Regions from separate parts of the Clavibacter sp. genome, predicted to be linked through region 3. Evidence: predicted binding sites of a transcription regulator. Region 3 holds the regulator's gene; each other region holds the start of a gene.
The links. The regulator HrcA, encoded in region 3, represses chaperone genes, less so after heat shock. The targets are predictions, from matches to a motif close to TTNGCACTCGNNNNNNNCGAGTGCNAA.
Positions count from the first base shown of each region.

Region 1: the regulator HrcA is predicted to act here: its motif matches at 1,676-1,702, upstream of HDR73_RS03685 (Hsp20/alpha crystallin family protein).
Region 2: the regulator HrcA is predicted to act here: its motif matches at 1,682-1,708, upstream of groES (co-chaperone GroES).

Region 1 covers NZ_JAAVCB010000029.1:46,271-49,519, reverse strand. The annotation lists gene HDR73_RS03700 (MarR family winged helix-turn-helix transcriptional regulator) at 1-349, opposite strand, end outside; gene HDR73_RS03695 (SDR family oxidoreductase) at 465-1,157, opposite strand; gene HDR73_RS03690 (hypothetical protein) at 1,239-1,637, shown strand; gene HDR73_RS03685 (Hsp20/alpha crystallin family protein) at 1,773-2,237, shown strand; gene HDR73_RS03680 (GNAT family N-acetyltransferase) at 2,325-3,249, opposite strand, start outside.
Region 2 covers NZ_JAAVCB010000135.1:7,768-11,016, forward strand. The annotation lists gene HDR73_RS14875 (ABC transporter substrate-binding protein) at 1-34, opposite strand, end outside; gene rarD (EamA family transporter RarD) at 213-1,166, opposite strand; gene groES (co-chaperone GroES) at 1,299-1,595, opposite strand; gene HDR73_RS14890 (class I SAM-dependent methyltransferase) at 1,741-2,943, shown strand; gene HDR73_RS14895 (DUF4190 domain-containing protein) at 3,033-3,249, opposite strand, start outside.
Region 3 covers NZ_JAAVCB010000031.1:25,724-28,972, forward strand. The annotation lists gene HDR73_RS04020 (VOC family protein) at 1-305, opposite strand, end outside; gene HDR73_RS04025 (DUF4870 domain-containing protein) at 316-711, opposite strand; gene hrcA (heat-inducible transcriptional repressor HrcA) at 898-1,920, shown strand; gene dnaJ (molecular chaperone DnaJ) at 1,981-3,096, shown strand; gene HDR73_RS04040 (16S rRNA (uracil(1498)-N(3))-methyltransferase) at 3,099-3,249, shown strand, end outside.

The DNA.
Region 1 (3,249 bases), on a different contig from region 3:
CGTCGATCACGTAGGTCATCTGCGTCTTGTCGATGCCGAGCCGCTGCGCGAGCGCGAGCTGCGACGACGGCTCCTCCGTGGTGATCGCGACGAGCACCTGGTAGCCGCGCGGCCCGCCCGGGACGTGCGCCACGGCGGCCTGCGCGGTGCGTACGAACCCCTGGTACACGGCCTGGATGGACCAGCCGAACTGCGTCTCGATGCCGCCGGAGCCCCAGTCGATGCCGGAGGCGTCGACGCCGGACGCGTCCACGTGGGCGTCGACGCCGGACGCGTCCACGTGGGCGTCGACGCCGGACGCGTCCACGTGGGCGTCGGCGCGGGTGTCGGCGTCGCTGCGGGAGGTCATGGTGAGAACGTATCGTCAGAAGACCGTCTCTCGCAACGACGATCTCCAAGACGTAAGGAATCGCGCTCGGCGCACGCGCGGACGACGGGGCCGATGCGTCCGGTCGTCCGCCGGATCAGCCCCCGAACGGGCGCAGCGACACCGACTCGAGCGTGCCGTCGCGGGTCTGATCGACCACGAGGCGCACGGCGCGCGCGACGGATGCGGGCTCGAGGTAGCGCGTCTCGTCGTACGCGCCGCCCTCCTTGGCGCGCAGCTCCCGCTGCATGTCGGTGGCGACGCGGCCCGGGTGCACGCTCGACACGCGCACGCCGTTCGGGCGCTCCTCCTCGCGGAGGGCGTCGCCGAGCGCGCGGAGGGCGAACTTGGATCCCGCGTAGACGCCGCCGGTGGGGTTCGCCGTGAAGCCGGATCCGGAGTTCACGAGCACGACCTGCCCCTTCGCCGCCCGGAGCGCGGGCAGGAGCACGCGTGTCACCTCGGCCACCGCGAACACGTTGACCTCGAACACGCGGCGCCACTCCTCCACCGGCGTCGCGTCGACCGCGTCGCCGCCGATCACGCCGGCCGAGTGCACGAGCACGTCGAGGCGGTCGAGCCCCGGCACGAGGTCGGTGAGGCCGCCCGCGGCGAGGTCGGCCGCCCAGCCGACGGCGTCGGTGAGGGAGGCGGCGAGCGCGTCGACGGCATCGCGGTCGCGGCCGTGCACGATCACGCGATGCGTGCGGGCGAGGTCTTCGGCGACGGCGCGGCCGATGCCGCGGGTGGCTCCCGTGACGAGGGCGACAGGGCGGGCGGTGTCGGTCATGGATCCTCCTGGGTCGCGGTCCTCCAGGCTACCGACGGCATCCGGCCATCCCGTCGGGGGTGCTCCGGGGCATGACGTAGCGTGAAGGGACCCGCCTCCGAGCGGCCCGCCGCCCGAGAGGATCCGCCCGTGCACGCCCGCTTCTCCGCCAGCCTCGAGGTGCTGCGCCAGGAGGCCCGCGACGAGCTGGACGCCGTGATCGAGCACCGTTGCCGGAACGGCGACGACCCGTGGGAGGTGATCCCGCAGCTGCCGACCGTGGACGAGCACGTGGTCGCGACGCTCCGGCAGGACGTGCTCGAGGCCGACGGGATGGCCGAGGAGCTGGCCCGCGTGCGCGATCCGTCGACCGAGCCCGGCGTGGTCGCGCGGTTCGAGTACCGGCTGCTGCGCGGGATCGCCATGGAGCACCCGGACCTCTCGCGCGCGGTGTGGACCCTCATCGGCCGCATGGAGCGCGACCTGCGCCGACGCTCCTGAAGCGGTGGCGAGAGCCGCATTCGCCCTCGGCGAACGGCTTGGCACTCCCCTGCGTCGAGTGCTAATCTCGCCGTAGTTGAGCCGAGGGGGCTCAACCCGCAGATCATCACCGCAGATCATCGTGAGGAGTCGAGCATGAACATGACCTTCGATCCGTTCCGCGAGCTGGACCGCGCCATGGGCGCCCTCGCCGAGACCCGCCAGGCGAACCGGCCCATGCCCATCGACCTGCACCGCGAGGGCGACACCTACGTGTTGGCCGCCGACCTCCCGGGCATCGACCCGGGCTCGGTCGACATCGACGTGGACGGCCAGCTGCTGACCATCCGCGCGGAGCGCACGCTCGCCGGCGACCAGAACGTGCGGTGGCTCACGCGCGAGCGCGTCGCCGGCACGTTCCTCCGCCAGCTGACGCTCGGCCAGGGCATCGACACCGAGCGCATCTCGGCGCACTACGCCAACGGCGTGCTGAGCGTCACCATCCCGGTGAGCGAGCGGGCGAAGCCGCGCAAGATCGCGGTCACGTCCGACGAGCAGCAGGGCCAGGGCCAGGACGGTCAGACGCTGCGCGTCGAGCAGGGCGCGCACGCCGCGAGCTGATCCGACCGGGCCGCGAGGCGCCCACACGACGAGGAGCCGTCGTCCGCAGCAGCGGGCGGCGGCTCCTCGCATGCGCGGGCCGGGTGGTCAGTCGATGCGCGGCCGGAGGCCCGCGTGGATGGCGAGCGGGTTCCGCAGCGAGCCGTGGATCTGCATCACCGGCGCCTGCAGATCGACCATCCGCCGGTTGTCGCGCAGCTGCAGGCGGTTGAGGCACGAGCGGTCGAACGACGGCGCGAAGAGGTCGAGGCGCGAGAAGCGCTCCGCGAGCTCCGGGTGCGCGCGCTCGTGGTCGGCGAGCGCCTCCGCGGCCACGCGCCACAGGCCATCGGGGCCGAGGTCGTCCCGGTCCTCGAGGAGCGCGGCGGCGAAGCGGAGGAAGCCGTCCATCACGTCGGTGAAGACCGTGAGGGTGCGCTCGTCCTCGGGGATCTCCATGCGGATCCGCCGCACGTCGTCCGGCAGCTCGCGCTCGGTGTCGAAGAGGGCGACCTCCTCGGCGATGTCCTTCATCAGCACGCGGACGACGACATGGTCGCGCAGCACGAGGATCACGTTCTCGCCGTGCGGCATGAACGCCAGGTCGTGCGCGATGAGCGCGTGCGCGAGCGGGACGAGGTACGCGTCGAGCCAGCGGCGCAGCCACGCGGCCGCGCCGATGCCGGATGCATCGATCAGCGCGCCGAGCACCGTGTCCCCGTGCGCGTCGACGTGCAGGAGGCTCGTCATGCTCATCAGCCGCTCGCCCTCGGCGAGGCCGGGCACGGGCGACTCACGCCAGAGCGCGGACAGCATCTTGCCGTGGGAGTGGCCGGGCGGCAGCGCGGCGTCGACCCGCTCGTCGCGCACGCCGACCGCGGCGACCTCGCGGAGGATCCCGAAGCCGAGCCGCGCGAACTCCGCATCGCCCGTGACGAGCGCGTGCACCCAGTCGTTGATCGCGGGGGTCACCGCCATGTACGCCGGCGAGAGGCCGCGCGTGAAGCCCATGTTGAGGATCGACAGCGAGGTC
Region 2 (3,249 bases), on a different contig from region 3:
AGCGGGAGGCCGAAGCCCTGCCGAATGCGCTCATGGTGCTCCTTATGGATGTGTGTGGTGATGCTCGGGAATGTGATGCAGGAGGCACGCGAATGCGCGCCTCGCCTGGTGCGACCCTATGGCGCGGATGAGACGGGCACAATGCATCGGCATTTCCGTCGTGTAACGCGACCCGATCGTTACCATTCACGGAATGCGCGACGGGATCCGAATCAGATGCCGTCCACGACCGCCGGATCCATCTGCCGACGCACCACGGGAGTGATCGGCCTGCGGGACGCGCGGACCATGTCGATCGTGAGCAGCACGAGCGCCGCCCAGACGATCGCGAATCCGGCCCACCGCTCGGGCGGCATGGCCTCGTGCAGCACGAACACCCCGAACGCGAATTGCAGCAGCGGGGCCAGGTACTGCGTGAGCCCGATCACGGAGAGCGGCAGGCGTCCGGCGGCGAATCCGAACGGCAGGAGCGGGCCCGCGGTGACGACGCCCGTGCTGACCAGCAGCAGCGTGTGGCCGGGCGACACCGTGCCGATGGTGAGCCCGGCGCCCGCGCCCGTGATCACGAGCATGGCAGTCGCGGCCGGCACCAGCCACGCGGTCTCGAGCGCGAGGCCGGAGAGCGCGTCCGCGCCCCCGCTCACGCGCTTCTTCACCAGCCCGTAGAGCCCGAACGACCCGGCGAGCGCGAGCGACACCCACGGCAGCTGCCCGTAGCCGACGGCGATGACCGCCACCGCGACGGCCGAGAGGCACACGGCGGCCCACTGCAGCGGGCGGAGGCGCTCGCGCAGGAGGATCACGCCGAGCAGCACCGTGACGATCGGGTTGATGAAGTACCCCAGCGCCGTCTCGACGACGTGGCCGGAGAGCGTGCCGTAGACGTAGACCGTCCAGTTGACGAGGATCAGGTGCCCGGCGAGGCCGAGGCCCAGGAAGATGCGCGGGCGGCGCACGATGGCGACCACGCGCGACCAGCGCCGGGCGGCCGTGATGACGATCGCGCAGACGACGAGCGAGAAGAGGATCCGCCAGCCCACGATCTCGAACGCGCCGGCCGGCACGAGCAGCAGGAAGAAGACGGGGAGGACGCCCCACAGGCCGTACGCGCCGACGGCGGCGATCAGGCCGGTGCGGGTCGAGGACTCCGGGGTGGGGCGCGTCACCTCACGAGGCTAGCGCCGCGGACGCGGGATGCCCGCGATGGCGGGTGGGGCGCGGACGCACGAGAGCCCGGCCGAATCGTGTCGGCCGGGCTCCCGGGTGGTGCGGTGGTGCGGTGTCGCTGAGGCGGAGCGTCAGCGCTCGATGACGGCGAGCACGTCGCGCGCCGAGAGGACGAGGAGGTCCTGGCCGTCGTACTTGACCTCGGTTCCGCCGTACTTGGAGTAGATGACCTTGTCGCCCACGGCGACGTCGAGCGGGACGCGGTTGCCGTTGTCGTCGATGCGGCCGGGGCCCACGGCCACGACCTCGCCCTCCTGGGGCTTCTCCTTGGCGGTGTCGGGGATGACCAGACCAGACGCGGTGGTCTGCTCGGCTTCGACCTGCTGGATGACGATGCGATCCTCGAGCGGCTTGATGGAGACCGACACGGTTGACCTCTTCCTTCTTGGCGTACGGGACAAGACTGATTGGCAATCCCCAGGGGAGAGTGCCAGGTGAGATTCTACGGGCCGCGCTTGCACTCGCGCAACGCGAGTGCCAATCGGTGCAGAGGTGCCCCGGTACGGTGGGCGGATGGATCAGACCGACCTCCGCGAGGTGCTCTCGCTCGAGGGGCTCCGCCTGCTCGACTCCCTCCCCGAGCCCGCGCCGGGGGACGACATGGTGCGGATGGTGAGCGCGCTGCGCGGTGAGGGGTACTCCCCCGCGCTCGTGCGCGCGGTCCTCACGCAGTCGCGCCTGCGGGCCCGGGCCAGGGCGAAGTTCGGCGACTTCGCCGCGCGCATGCTCTTCACGGAGGCGGGGCTCGAGCAGGCGACCCGGCTGCCGGTCGCCGCGCAGCACGCGGGGCGCTTCCAGCAGGCGGGCGTGGCGCACGTCGCCGACCTCGGCTGCGGGATCGGCGGGGACGCGATGGCGATGGCGGCCATCGGGATCCGCGTCACGGCCGTCGAGCGCGACGAGGTGACCGCCGCGGTCGCCGGATGGAACCTCGCGCCGTTCCCCGAGGCCGAGGTCGAGCAGGGCACGGCGGAGGCCTTCAGCGCCGGTCGCGTCGACGGCGTGTACCTCGACCCCGCCCGGCGCACCGACGGGCACTCGTCGACCCGCCGCATCTCGGATCCGGACGCCTACTCCCCCACGCTCTCCGCGGCGTTCGAGCTGGCGGCGGGACGGGCCGCGGGCATCAAGCTCGGGCCGGGCCTCGACCGCGACCTCATCCCCGCGGAGGCGGAGGCGCAGTGGGTCTCGGTCGACGGGCAGGCCGTGGAGATGGGCCTCTGGTTCGGGCCGACCCGGCGCGACGGCGTGCGACGGGCGGCGCTCCTGATCAGCAGCGGATCGCAGGCGGAGCTGACGTCGGCGGCCGACAGCGAGGATGCCGAGCTCGGCGAGCTGGGCGAGCACCTGTACGAGCCGGACGGGGCGGTGATCCGCGCACGGCTCATCGGCGACCTCGCGCGGTCGCTCGACGGGCGCATGGTCGGTGAGGGCATCGCGTGGATCACGTCCGACCGGGAGCAGGCGACGCCGTTCGCGCGCGGCTTCCGGGTGCGCGAGGTGCTGCCGCTCGACGAGCAGCGGCTGAAGCGGGAGCTGCGGGCTCGTGGGATCGGCACGCTGGAGATCAAGAAGCGCGGGGTCGACGTGGATCCGGCGCGGCTGCGGACGCGGCTGCAGCTGAAGGGCGACGGCTCGGCGACGCTCATCGCGACGCGGGTCGGCGGGCGACGGGTGGCGATCCTCGCGGACCGGCACGGGGTCGACGCGGGCTGAGGCGGGTCCGTCGGCCCCGGACGCGATGACGCGGCCGCCCCGAGGGGACGGCCGCGACGACGTGATGCGGGTGGTGCGAGCTCTGCGGGCTACGGCGCCGTCGGGATCGGGGTGCCGTTGATCTCGCCGGTCTGGATCGCGGTGTTCACGAACACGACGACGACGAGGACCACGATGATGCTGACGAGCACGCCGACGATGCCGAGGATGATGCCGGTGAGCCAGAAGCCCTTGGTCCCGGGGTTGCGCTTGCGCGCGAGGACACCCGTGATGATCGCCGCGATGCCCACGAAGAACGTGAGGAAC
Region 3 (3,249 bases):
TCGGCGTTCCTCCGATCGGCCACGAGCGCGGCGCCCAGGGCGAGCACCCGCTCGACCTCCTCGTCGCGCGTGCGGTCGTCGGGCGCGAGGTCGAGGTGCACGCGGTTCTTCCCCGTCGTGGGGCTCTCCGTCCGCTGCAGGATGATGCCGAGGCCCGAGACCGGATCGCCGAGCCACGCCATGCCGTCGCCGGGGACGTTCGGCTCCTCGGGATCCTCCTCGAAGCCCGTCACGCCGGCCCAGAAGAGCGAGAGCGCGTGCGGGTCGCGGCAGTCGACGGCGACGTGCCGCATCCTCGCGCTCACGGGCGACCGCCTACTTGATCCACCGGATGTTGAGCGGGTAGCGGTAGGGCCGGCCGGCCTGGACGCGGGTGCCGCCGATGATCGCGAACACGATGTTGACGACGACCACCGCGAAGATCACGAGGCCGAGGAGCAGGCCGATGATGACCCCGAGGATCGGGATGACCCCGAAGACCACCTGCAGCACGTTGAGGATGACGAGCGCGCCCACGACGTTGATCGTCCAGTTCGTCGCCTCCTTGCCCTCCTGGTCGGTGAACCGGCCGCGCTCGCGGAACACGAGCCACACGATGAACGCCGGCACGATGAGGATGGCCAGGAAGTGCGTGAGGGACGCCCAGAGGCGGTCCTCGCTCGGGGTGAGCGGCGTGGGCGCGCCGTAGGGGTGGGGGTCGGGTGCGGACATCGCGGGGAGCCTCTCGGTGCCGGGCGACGACCGGGGATCGGCGGACGCGGACGGATCATGGGTGGGCCTGGCTGCACCGGGCCCGTCCACGCTACCGCCGACGACGCGAGACCGGCAACGCCGATCACCCCCGGAGCCGCGGTACGATTGGCAGTCAGAACCGACGAGTGCCAGGAGGGAGCCGCCATGGTCTCGGAACGCGGGCTCGACGTCCTCCGGGTGATCGTGCAGGACTACGTGTCCTCTCGCGAGCCCGTGGGCTCCAAGTCCATCGTGGAGCGCCACGCCTTCGGCGTCTCGGCCGCCACCATCCGCAACGACATGGCCCTCCTCGAAGAGGAGGAGCTGATCGCCGCGCCGCACACCTCGTCCGGGCGCGTGCCCACCGACAAGGGGTACCGCCTCTTCGTCGACCAGCTCGCCGACGTGCGCCCGCTGACGCCCGCGCAGCGCCAGGCGATCCACGTGTTCCTCGGCGAGTCGGTCGACCTCGACGACGTGCTCGCGCGCACGGTGCGGCTCCTCGCGCAGCTGACGAACCAGGTCGCGCTCGTGCAGTACCCGTCGCTCGCCACGAGCCACGTCAAGCACGTCGAGCTCGTGGCGCTGTCGACCACGCGCGTGCTCACGGTGCTCATCACCGACACGGGCCGCGTCGAGCAGCGCGTCGTCGAGCTCGCGGGCGACCCGGACGACGCGTTCCTCGCGATCATGCGCACGCGGATCAACCAGGCCGTCGGCGGGCTCGGGCTCGCCGAGGCGGCGACCCGGCTCGAGACCCTGTCCGACGAGGTCGAGCCCGGGCAGCGCGCCGCGGCGTCCGTCCTCGCGGGCACGCTCGTGGAGCAGGTGCTCGCGAACCGGCAGGAGCGGCTGCTGCTGGCGGGATCCGCGAACCTCGCCCGCACCGAGCGCGACTTCCCCGGGAGCATTTCGCCCGTCCTCGAGGCCATCGAGGAGCAGGTGGTGCTGCTGCGCCTGCTCGGCGAGATGGAGGCCGACCAGCACGGCGTCTCCGTGAGCATCGGTCGGGAGAACGCCCCGTTCGGCCTCGGCGAGACCAGCGTGCTCACCAGCGGCTACAGCTCGTCCGGCGGCGTGCTCGCGCGCCTCGGCGTGCTCGGGCCGACCCGCATGGACTACTCCACCAACATGGCGTCGGTGCGCGCGGTCGCGCGCTACCTCTCGCGCCTGCTCGAGGAGCGGTGACCGCCGCACGCCGGCGCACCGCCGAAGATCCCCACGACCATCACCACCGAAGGGCCCGACGTGGCTGACCACTACGAAGTACTCGGCGTGAGCCGCGAGGCGACGCCAGAGGAGATCAAGAAGGCGTACCGCAAGCAGGCGCGCCAGCTCCACCCGGACGTCAACGACGCCCCCGACGCGGCCGAGCGGTTCAAGCTCGTCACGCACGCGTACGACGTGCTGTCGGACCCCCAGCAGCGCCAGCAGTACGACCTCGGCCCGCAGGCCGGTTTCGGCGGACAGGGCGGCCAGGGCTTCGGCGGGTTCGGCGACATCTTCGAGACGTTCTTCGGCGGCCAGCAGGGCGGCGGCGGACGCGGCCCCCGGTCCCGCCAGGAGCGCGGCCAGGACGCGCTGCTGCGCGTGGAGGTCGAGCTCAAGGAGGTCATCTTCGGCGTGCACCGCGACCTCGAGGTCGACACGGCCGTCGTCTGCGACACGTGCCACGGATCCTGCGCGCAGCCCGGCACGAGCGCCGTCACGTGCGACATCTGCCGCGGCTCCGGCAGCATCCAGCGCCAGGTGCGCTCGCTCCTCGGGAACGTCATGACGTCGAGCCCCTGCGGCACCTGCCGCGGCTACGGCACCGTCATCCCGCACCCGTGCCCCACCTGCCAGGGCCAGGGCCGCGTCCGCGCGCGCCGCACCGTGCCGGTGGACATCCCGGCCGGCGTCGACACGGGCCTCCGCCTCCAGATGCCCGGCTCCGGCGAGGTCGGCCCCGCGGGCGGCCCGAACGGCGACCTCTACCTCGAGATCAAGGTCAAGCACCACGAGGTCTTCAGCCGCAACGGCGACGACCTGCTCGCGACGGTCGAGGTGAGCATGGTCGACGCGATCCTCGGCAGCGACGCGCACATCGAGGCCCTCGACGGCGACGTCGACCTGGAGCTCCGCCCCGGGATCCAGAGCGCCGAGATCATCACGGTGCGCGGCCGCGGCGTCACGAAGCTCCGCGGCTCGGGTCGCGGCGACCTCAAGATCGGGATCCAGGTGGTCACGCCCCAGAAGCTCGACCATAAGGAGCGCGACCTCATCCAGCAGTTCGCGAAGCGCAACAAGGCGCCGGCGCCGCACCTCGCGCACTTCCAGCAGGGCCTGTTCCAGAAGCTCCGCGACCGCTTCCTCAACGTCTGACCGTGGCCCACTTCTACCTGGCCGACGACATCGGCGCCTCCGACCTCGCGGTCGGCCGCCTGCTCGTGCTCGCCGGCCAGGAGGCCAGGCACGCCGTGACCGTGAGCCGCGTGCGCTCCGGCGAGGGGATCCTGGTGGGGGACGGCCGCGGCA